DNA from 2 places in the Xanthomonas fragariae genome. Region 2 is predicted to be linked to the other one. Evidence: riboswitches for the same ligand, from Rfam matches in the RefSeq annotation. Region 2 holds a riboswitch; the other holds the start of a gene.
What was found. Region 2 has a riboswitch for cobalamin ahead of btuB (TonB-dependent vitamin B12 receptor). Riboswitches for the same ligand answer to the same signal wherever they lie in the genome.
Positions count from the first base shown of each region.

Region 1 (5,277 bases), 270 kb from region 2:
GAGGAAAACCGCCTCCTTGCGGAGGATCGAACGGCCCTGACAATAGGTCCACAGACATCAAGATCTAGATAATAGACCAAATCTCGTCTCGATACCTGTTAGAGCCCATCATGGCACACGCCCCCCACTGATCCTTGTCACCGGCGCCGGCGGGTAGCTGGCGCACTGGTGGACGAAGCACTGCTTGAGCGCGTACCAGCCACGCGCATCGTAGCAACGGCCCTTAATACTGCGTCACTCGCAGAGTTCGCAAAACGCGACATCAGCGTGCGTGGCGCTGATGTCGCGGACCCGCAGAGCCTGGACGCGGCCTTTGCCGACGTCGACCGGGGGTTGCTGGTGTCGTTCAATGCAGTGGGCGCACGCATGCTGCAGCACCGCAACGTGATCGAGGCCGCCAAGCGTGCCGGCGTGGAATTGCTGGCCTATACGAGCGTGCCGCGCGCCAATGCAGATCTTCGCCGAGCTGGCTCCGGCTCCGGCTCCAACTTCGCGCAGCTGCGCGGTGCCTAGGCCGACATCCCAACGCGTGGCCGCGCACAGCATCTATTACCCGCAGCCGTTCTGCCTGCTGCCGAATCGTGCGAGGGGCCTCGCCTTGCGCAGTCGCAACTTAACAATCGGGCAGGCAATACACATACTTCAAACGCTCTATCGAGCATCACTTGCAAGTATGGCCGCGTGCCAAACGCATGCCAGGGCAAACTTCTATTGCCACAGCGCGTGGGTCTCCCAGTTGTCCGGAGCCCCCATGCTGGCTCTACGCGACGGGTCGACCAGGAGAGGTCGTAGATGATCGCTTACCGTCGTCCGCCAGTGCGTGATATTGGCCGCAGTGTCTTTGAGAAGGTGGTTCAACACGCACAGCATGAAGAACAGGCGTGTTTGTGGAACCGTCGAAGACGTGCCTGCCCAGACTCCGTGCCTGGGCAACTTCGGCGACACGCCAAGAACCCGATTCCACAAGCGACCGTGATGCGCCGCAATGTTGCGGACCACAGAGACGGCGTGAAGCCAGCTGAGCAGAACCGGTATATCCGTGTGGAACTCAGTAGCAATTGCGGCTTGATCTACGCTATGCATGGCACGCACCAGTTTGGACAGCGTGCCCAGGGACATCACCTCGCTGGCCATATAGATAGGCACTTCGGGGAAAGGTGGGATGGTGTATCGGCACTTATAGTGGTCTATGAACGTCTCCCTGGCACGGCAGACCTGCTCGTCGACCTTACTTAACCAGCTTTCGTGCCAGTTGCCTTTCCCACCGTCAGGTCGGAAGTTAGCCGCATTGCGATGGGCAAAGCTCCCATAGGCGTGAGCCAGCCTGTAGGTCACTGCCGTCCGGGCGGCCACTTCGATATGCCCGATGGCTTCGCCTACGAGATGGCGCAGATGACGATCAAACTCATAAAGCCTGAGCGCGGTGTCGATGCTCGCGCCTGGCAGATAGGTGTCGCTACCTGCCACTCGCAAAGGAAACAGGTAGCCCATCAGGCGGTAATAGCCGACCTTGCGCAGGTAAAGCTCTGCTTTGACAGGATCGACGATAGCCAGACCTCGGCCCTGCAACTGCCGGATCTGCTGGGCGTAATCCAACGCCTCCTTCGTGTACTGCACCATCCCTGCCCCCGTTGCCCAAGGCAAAAAAACCCGCCAAATTGCGCTTCCAGCAAGAGCTGTAGAGGCGTGGCGGGTGTGTTAGGGAAATTCTGCACCATTCCGCCCTACACATCAACAAAATTTTAGCCGGAGATAATATGTCCGCTTCTGGCAAGAGGCATCACGTTCAGCGTGAAGCCTTTTCACCTGTCAAGAGTACGAGGCCGCCCTGCCCAGGCAACTTCTAGGTAGCGTGCCCCAGAGCGAATAGCGGGCGAGAACTTCAAGGCGTTTCGCCATCTGGATGTCCCGCTCAATCCCACAGGAAGCTGCTTGGGAAGCGCGCGTTGCGTTGGAGCAAAAACGGGCACTAGATCAGCAATTCAAAAGCAAATCACGGTGACGATTCACTCGCTGGAATTACACGCATTGCTAGCGCTACATGGGGGCGCAACTTGCAGATCATGCGGGCATCCACAGTTTTGCTTGACCACCGCCACGTCTGCGCCTAATCTGCGCACGCCACGGTTTCCATCGCTTCATTCGGATGAAGCGATGGGATTAAACGGGAATCCGGTGAAGGGTGCTATCTGCATCCCATTCCGGAGCTGCCCCGCAGCGGTGAATGGAAACGACCTTCGTCAACAGCACTGGACCGGCCACGGTCTGGGAAGCGACGGACAGTAGGCACTCCGTGCATTTGCACGGCGACGTCCATCAGCCCGAATACCGGCCCTGGCCGGGGGACACGACCGTCCTTCGTTTCGACCTGGCGCTCTGCGGGGAGCGGCCGGATCCGTGCGCCGCCTGCATGGTGGCGTGCGTGTCCGTCGTTGCCCGTCGATTGCCGGCTCGCCCGCGGGGGCGAAGGTCGCTGGTGTGGCGGGCCTGCGTGCAAGCGCGGAGACGTTGCGCGGTTCCTTCGTTCCTCAATGCCACCCATGCAATGAGGACATGCAACATGACGATCGTGACCAATCTGGGCTTCCCGCGCATCGGCGCGCGACGCGAGCTCAAACAGGCGCTGGAGCGCCACTGGCGTGGCGAAAGCGACGCTGCCGACTTGCAGGCCACTGCACGCACGCTGCGTGCGCGGCACTGGGAACTGCAACGCGATGCCGGGGTGGATGTACCGCCCAGCAACGACTTCAGCCTGTACGACCACGTGCTCGACACCGCGTTTCTGTTCGACGCGATTCCGCAGCGCTATCGCGCGCTCACCGAGCGCGACCCACTGGCCGGTTACTTTGCAATGGCACGCGGCCATCAGGCCGATGGCGTGGACGTGCACGCGCTGGAAATGACCAAGTGGTTCGACACCAACTACCACTACATCGTGCCGGAACTGCATGCCGACCAGACCTTCGCGTTGCGCGGCGACAAGCCGGTGGCCGAGTTCCGCGAAGCGTTGGCGCAAGGCATTCGCACACGGCCGGTACTGCTTGGCCCGGTGAGCCTGCTGTTGCTGTCCAAGACCACCGATGGCAGCGACCGGCTCGCCTTGTTGGAACGCCTGCTGCCGGTCTACGCGCAGTTGTTGGCGCAGTTGCACGACGCCGGTGCGGAATGGGTGCAGATCGATGAGCCGGCGCTGGTGCTGGATCTGGATGCCGCTGCACAAGATGCCTACCTCACCGCGTATGCGGCACTGGCCAATGGCCCACGTCCGAAGTTGTTGCTGACAACGTATTTCGGTGCGTTGGACGACAACCTGCGCCTGGCTGCCGCGTTGCAGGTAGATGGCCTGCATATAGATCTGGTGCGTGGGTTGGAACAACTCGATGCGGTGCTCGGCGCGCTACCAAGCGAGCGTGTGCTGTCGCTTGGTCTGGTCAACGGCCGCAACGTGTGGCGTACGCCGCTGGATAATGCCCTGACCTTGGCCCGCTATGCGCGAGGGCATGTGGGTGCCGACAACCTGTGGCTGGCACCGTCGTGCTCGCTGCTGCATGTGCCAGTGGATCTGGATGTGGAGAAAAGCCTCGATACAGATCTACGTAGCTGGTTGTCGTTCGCCAAGCAGAAACTCGGCGAGCTGCGCACGTTGGCCGATGCGCTCGATGACAAACCGCACGCCAACGCCGCGCTTGAACAAACCCGCGCCGCCGTGGAGGCACGTCGCTCCTCACCTAAAGTGCACCGGCCTGACGTGAGCAAGCGCCTGGCAGCATTGGATGGCGATAGCGCGCGGCGTGCATCGGTCTATCCGCAGCGCCGTGTGGCGCAGCAACAGGCGTTGCAATTGCCGGCGTATCCTACCACCACGATCGGTTCGTTCCCGCAGACGCACGAAGTGCGCGAAGCGCGTGCGCGCTACAAGTCCGGCAAGCTGTCGCAAGAACAATACGATGCGTTTTTGCGCGTACAGACCGAGTCGTGCGTGCGCTTCCAGGAAGCCATCGGGCTGGACGTGCTGGTGCACGGCGAGTTCGAGCGCAACGACATGGTGGAATACTTCGGCGAACAGCTCGAAGGCTTCGCCTTCACCAAGCTGGGTTGGGTACAGAGCTACGGCTCGCGCTGCGTGAAGCCACCGATCATCTACGGCGACGTGGCACGCCCCGCGCCGATGACGGTGTATTGGTCGCAGTACGCGCAATCGCTGACCGAGCGCCCGATGAAGGGCATGCTCACCGGCCCGGTGACGGTGCTGCAGTGGTCGTTCGTACGCGATGACCAGGAGCGCGCGCAAACCTGCCGGCAGATTGCACTGGCCTTGCGCGATGAAGTGCGCGATCTGGAAGCGGCCGGCATCGGTGTGATCCAGATCGACGAACCTGCAATCCGCGAAGGCTTGCCGTTACGGCGTGGCGACTGGGCCGCGTATCTGGAGTGGGCGGTGGAGAGCTTCCGCATTGCCGCTTGCGGCGTGCGCGATGCCACCCAGATCCACACTCATATGTGCTACTCCGAGTTCAACGACATCATCGCGGCGGTGGCGGCGATGGATGCGGATGTGATCTCGATCGAGACCTCGCGCTCGCGCATGGAGTTGCTGGATGCATTCGTGAAGTTCCAATATCCCAACGAGATCGGGCCGGGCGTGTACGACATCCATTCCCCGCGTGTGCCCGATGCAAGCGAGATGGTGCAGCTGCTGGAAAAGGCACGCGCCGTGCTCAAGCCCGAGCAGTTGTGGGTCAATCCGGATTGCGGTTTGAAAACGCGTGGCTGGGATGAAACCCGCGCTGCATTGCAGGCGATGGTGGATGCGGCGCGCACGCTGCGTGCGTCGTTGGCGAAGGCAGCCTGATCGGCGAAGGCATCACCCAAGCATAGGCCAGAGGGCAGCGCATCCGTGCGCTGCCCTTCTTTGTTTGGGAGAGGGAGGCGTGTTCGCGATTTCGATCACATTCTTTTACGTTCGTTGCGCGGGAATTGTGTGCAGCGTGTGAGGTGCTGCAGCGCACAGCAGACTTGGCACACCAGCGAGGTATAACCATCGGCGAATCGCAGCGAGGGGTCGCTGCCTCCGATGTCGTCGCTATGCGCGGCGGCATCGCTTCTGCAACGCTCAAGGGGAGATGTCGCCATGCCGAGGCCGTCGCTGTTGTCGTTCGTGTGCACTCTGTCGCTCGTGTCCGCACCGCTGGCCGCGGCCGAGTTACAGCCCAAACAATTGGCTGGCCCACCGGAGGAGTTCGCGCAGATACGCACACCCGATCCGGCGGAATCTGC
Region 1 covers NZ_LT853882.1:688,931-694,207, forward strand. The annotation lists partial or broken gene PD885_RS03120 (NAD(P)H-binding protein) at 128-450, shown strand; gene PD885_RS03125 (Abi family protein) at 709-1,620, opposite strand; cobalamin riboswitch at 2,108-2,351, shown strand; gene metE (5-methyltetrahydropteroyltriglutamate--homocysteine S-methyltransferase) at 2,561-4,852, shown strand; partial or broken gene PD885_RS20395 (choice-of-anchor X domain-containing protein) at 5,132-5,277, shown strand, end outside.
Region 1: linked by a shared signal. The riboswitch ahead of metE (5-methyltetrahydropteroyltriglutamate--homocysteine S-methyltransferase) and the one ahead of btuB (TonB-dependent vitamin B12 receptor) in region 2 are both predicted to bind cobalamin.

Region 2 (5,277 bases):
AGGCTGTGCGTCGGCGCCCGTATTCGTTGATCCTGTTGGACGAAGTAGAAAAGGCGCATGCCGATGTCTTCAACATCCTGCTGCAGGTGCTCGACGATGGTCGCCTGACCGATGGTCAGGGCCGCACCGTGGATTTCCGCAATACCGTCATCGTGATGACCTCCAACCTGGGTTCGCACCAGATCCAGGAGCTCGGTGGCGACGGTAGCGCCGAGGCCTACACGCAGATGAAGGCCGCGGTGATGGGCGTGGTGCAGGGTCATTTCCGCCCGGAATTCATCAACCGGCTGGACGACATCGTGGTGTTCCATCCGCTGGACAAGGCGCAGATCAAATCGATTGCGCGCATCCAGTTGCATGGTCTGGAGAAACGTTTGTCCGAGCGCGGCCTCAAGCTGGATCTGGACGATGCCGCGCTGGAATTGCTGGGCAACGTCGGTTTCGACCCGGTGTACGGCGCGCGCCCGCTCAAGCGTGCGATCCAGTCGCAGGTGGAAAACCCGCTGGCTCAGCAGATCCTCTCCGGCCAGTACCTCAGCGGCGACACCGTGCGCGTGCGTGCGCAGGGCGGGCAGCTAGAGTTCGGCAAAGATTGATTGTCGAGTCCTGAGTGCCGATTGGTCGGCCGCGGTCCTCGCGGCTGAGCGCTCTACTGTTTTGCTGTTCGGAGCGATTGGGCGGTTTCGAGATGGAGCTCGGATAAGGCAAAGCACTCTTCAGGTAGGGTTGGGGCGACGAGGATGCGGTGATGCCTCACCGGGGTCCCGAGTTTTGTTGGCAGCTCTAATGGCCTTTCGAAGGGGAGGAATAATGAAAAAGATCGCATCGAGCGGTTGGCAGTCTGTCAGCAGTTCCGATCCCGTACCTTCCGACCCTTGTTCCTGACGATCCGTCAAATCGCACAGGTCCGCCGGCACAGGCCGCATGGGAAGGCTTGCCGAGCCGGCGTGCCGCCGGGTCTTTGAAAAGGGCAGCTGTGAGGCTGCAGGCAGCGACGCGCGGCCGCCAGGTGCGCCGGCAGGTCCGGATCGCTAGCCAAAGCCAGGGCGTTGTCTCCACGACAATCCGTGCTCCCCGTGATCCGCTGTCATTGTCTGTCGCACCGGGAACTTTCGTGTCGGATATCCAGCAGCACATGCAGCCAGCCGCGACTTTCACCCGGGTGTCGGTGCCGGATGGAATGCTTGACATCCATGGAACGCACGATGGTAAAGCCCCACGTGCACACCAGGAACTGGCCCAGAGTGCTGCTCCGGGCGCTGCGGTGATAAATGGCGGCTATTTTGTCCACAAGCCCGGATTGCAAACGGACTGTGGCGAGACCATCGAGAGTATCGGTTGTCCGGTCGGACAGGTCGCCGGACGGCAGGATTTCATAGCGATTCCAGGACCTTGGGTGTCCGACTACGGCACGATCACGGCTAATGGAGCGCCCGTATTGAGTGGTGCACCTTTACTCGCGCTCGAAGGAAGGTCCCGGCCGATCGAGGACGCAGACAGGTTTCAGTACTTCATCGACGGCAAGGATGACCCGCTCAATCGCCTCGCAGGCGCGCTGACGCATTCCAGTAATGCCAATGAGCGCGCTGCTGTCAGCCTGCTGCCTACCCGCTTGTCCGGAGCCACTAAAGTGGTCCTGCAAACATTGACAACGGGCGGAAACCGGAAGGCTGGCGTTACCATGGCCCAATGGCAAACCATCGCTGAGCTCGCGGCGCAAAGCGTGGCGGACGCATTGCGACCAGGGCATACGGGTGCTGGCGCATCGACATTGAACCTCGACGGTGGCGGCTCTGTCTTTCTGGGCATTCGGCAAATCGATGGTGTCAAGATGTTGGCGCGCGGGGGCTTGCCGGACCAATCCGTGCGGCCAGTTGCCAACGTTATGATTTCCGAAGCGGGCGTCGCTGGCCCCGTGCCTGGCATACGACCGTACAGCCGCTAGCTCGGGTCTTCTGCCATCACGCATCCAGGTGCCGGGCAATATCTACAGCCGCATCATGAATCCGGCCAACGATGTGCTGGCGCAACGCGTCGCCGCGCTGGAAAGCGGCATCGGCGCGTTGGCGCTGGCGTTAGGGCAGGCGGCGGTGACCTATGCGATCCAGCCATCGCCGAGGCTGGCGACATAAGAGGCGCGCCGGCCAATCCTGATACCATGCGTGCCCTTGAGGTGATTGCCGGTTAGCCATTCTTAAACGGGAATCCGGTGCGTGGATCGTCTTGGCGAGACGCAATTCCGGAGCAGCCCGCGCAACGGTGGACGAGGTCAGATGCCGCAACACGCCACTGCGCGCACGCATGGGAAGGCGCGGCATCGGAGGCGCAACCTTCCACTCGCGAGCCCGGAAACCGGCCTGAGGGATTTACCCGGCACGCGGTGGGCGTGGCCTTGATCGTGTGGCGCTGCTGCGTCGACCGTCTGGCCCGTTGCTGCTTGTCGCCCCATTGCCCCCGCGCGGGTAGGCGCGGTTCCAGGAGCAGCAGCCGATGTCCTTTTCTTCAGTTTTGCCGCCTCGTGCCGTGTTGGCCGTGGGCCTGTCGTTGTGCTTTGCCAACCGGGCGCAGGCCGAGGCTGCCATCGATCTCGATGAGGTCGTGGTCACCGCCTCGCGTACTGCGCAAACCCAGGACCAGACGCTGGCGCCGGTCACCGTGATTGACCGCGCGCAGATCGAGCGTCGCCAGGCGAACGCGCTGCAGGATCTGCTGCGCGGCGAAGCCGGCGTGTCGCTGGCTAATAATGGTGGTCCAGGCAAGGCGAGCTCGCTGTTCCTGCGCGGTACCGGGTCCGATCATGTGGTGGTGCTGATCGACGGTGTGCGCATCGGCTCGGCCACCTCCGGCGGTGCGGCGTTGCAGGATTTGCCGATCGAGCAGATGGAGCGCATCGAAATCGTGCGCGGTCCGTTCTCCAGTCTCTACGGTTCCGAAGCGCTGGGCGGCGTGATCCAGATCTTTACCCGTCGCCCGCACGGCAGCTTCGTGCCGACCTTCAGCGCCGCGGCCGGCAGCGACAACGCACGCCGCTACAGCGCGGGCGTGGCCGGGCGCAGTGAGGGCGATCTGAGCGAGACCGGCGGTTGGTATTCGGCCAATGCGGTGCACGACCAAACCGATGGCATCAATGCGTACCTGGACACCAGCTCCAGCGACTACGATCCGGATCGCGACGGCTATCGCAACGATTCGTTGAGCGTGCAAGGCGGCTGGCGCTTCAATCGCCAGTGGGATGCCGACGTGCACGCCTTGCGTGCGCGCAGCCGCAACGAATACGACGGTTCGGCGTTCGGCGGCACTGTGTCCAAGGGCGTGCAGCAGGCGGTCGGTGGCCGGGTGCGTTACGCGCCGACCGATGCGTTCACGCTCACCGCCAGCGTCGGCAGCAGCACCGATCTGGGCGATGCGTATTATGAAGGTGCATATGTGTCCACCTACGACACCCGTCGCAAGCAGAGCGCGTTGCAGGCCGATATCAATGCAGGCCCGGGTCTGCTCACGGTTGGCTTCGATTGGCAGCGCGATGAGATCGCCAGCAGCGACACCTACGATGCCGATAGCCGCAGCGATCGTGCTGCCTTTGCGCAGTGGCAGCAGACATTCGGCACGCAGTCGTTGCAGGCCAGCCTGCGCCGCAACGACAACAGCCAGTTCGGCGGCAAAACCACCGGCAGCCTGTTGTGGGGATGGGATTTTGCCCAGCATCTGCGCCTGACCGCCAGCTACGGCACCGCGTTCAAGGCACCGACCTTCAACGAGTTGTATTACCCAGACTACGGCAACCCCTTGCTGCGGCCGGAAACCTCCAAAAGCGCCGAGCTCGGCCTGCGCGGCAATGGCGATTGGGGCACCTGGACGCTGAGCGCGTTCCAGACCCGCATCGACGATCTGATTGCCGGCGACGCGTCGCTGGTGGATGCACTGCATCCGTTCGGGCAGCCGAACAATATCGATCAGGCACGCATCCGCGGCGTGGAAGCCGGTTACGACACCGAGCTGGCCGGCTGGACCGTGCGCAGCGCGTTGACATGGCTGCAGCCGCAGGCCGATGGCGAGGTCAACCATGGCAACTGGCTGCCGCGGCGTGCGGGTCAGAGCGGTCGCATCGATGCCGATCGCAGCTTCGGTGCGTTGGGCGTGGGCGCAAGCCTGTTCGGGTCTGGCAAGCGTTTCGACGACCTGATCAACACCGAGCGTTTGGCCGGTTATGGCCTGCTCGATCTGCGCGTGAGTTATGCGATCAACGCCGATTGGACCATCCTGCTCACCGCCAACAACGTGTTCGACCGCCACTACGAAACCGCACGCTGGTACGCGCAGCCAGGGCGCAATTATCTGCTTACCTTCCGCTACCAACCGGCGCAGTAACAGCAGCGATCGCACCGACTGGGCTCAAGGAAAAAACACCATCTGCGGCGGCGGATGCATCAGGAATTGTTGATGCGAAATATTCCACGCATACGCACCGGCCAAGGGGAAGGCCAAACAGTCGCCCGGTGCCAGCGCCGCGACGTGCTGATTGCGTGCCAGTACGTCCTTGGGCGTGCACAACTGGCCAACCAGCGTGACCGGCGTGTTGCGCAGCACCGGCGCGCGATCGCCACGCAGCACACGGAACGGATGATCGTGCGCTTGCGCGGCCGGGGTGCGGAAGTGATGGGTGCCGCCGCGGGCGATCGCAAACCACGCGCCGTGGCTGCGTTTGAGATCCAGCACTTCCATCAAGTACCAGCCGCAGCTGGCGCTGACATAGCGGCCCGGTTCCAGACGTAGACGAAGATCGGTGCCGTGTTCGCGTAGTAGTGCAGGAAGCCCGGCGCAGAAGCTGGCCCAATCGAACGACGACTGCGGCGACAGATAATCCACACCGAAGCCGCCACCTGCATTCACCCGCAACGGTCCAAGTCCATAGGTCCGCCGCCACTGCTGCACGGTGCGCAGGTAGGCGGCGACCAGATGCAATTGCGCGCCAGCGTCGCGCTGGTGCGACATCAGGTGGAAATGAAAGCCTTCCAGACACAGCGACGGGCTGGCACGCAGCTGCCGCATTGCCGCGTCCAGATCCTCCGGGTCCAAACCGAAGGGTGATGGTTGCCCACCCATCATCAAACGCGTGCTCTGTGCGCCGGGCACGGCGATATTCATGCGCACAAACACTGGCACGCAGCGGCCGGCCTGCGCCGCAATGGCGGCCAGACGTTCCAGTTCGTCCAGGCTTTCCACATGCACGGTGCAGTTGGGCAGCGCGGCGGCCTGGGTAAGCTCGGTATCGAGCTT
Region 2 covers NZ_LT853882.1:962,959-968,235, forward strand. The annotation lists gene clpB (ATP-dependent chaperone ClpB) at 1-596, shown strand, start outside; gene PD885_RS04400 (hypothetical protein) at 1,115-1,945, shown strand; partial or broken gene PD885_RS20465 (PLP-dependent transferase) at 1,980-2,128, shown strand; cobalamin riboswitch at 2,155-2,375, shown strand; gene btuB (TonB-dependent vitamin B12 receptor) at 2,491-4,368, shown strand; gene PD885_RS04410 (type III PLP-dependent enzyme) at 4,393-5,277, opposite strand, start outside.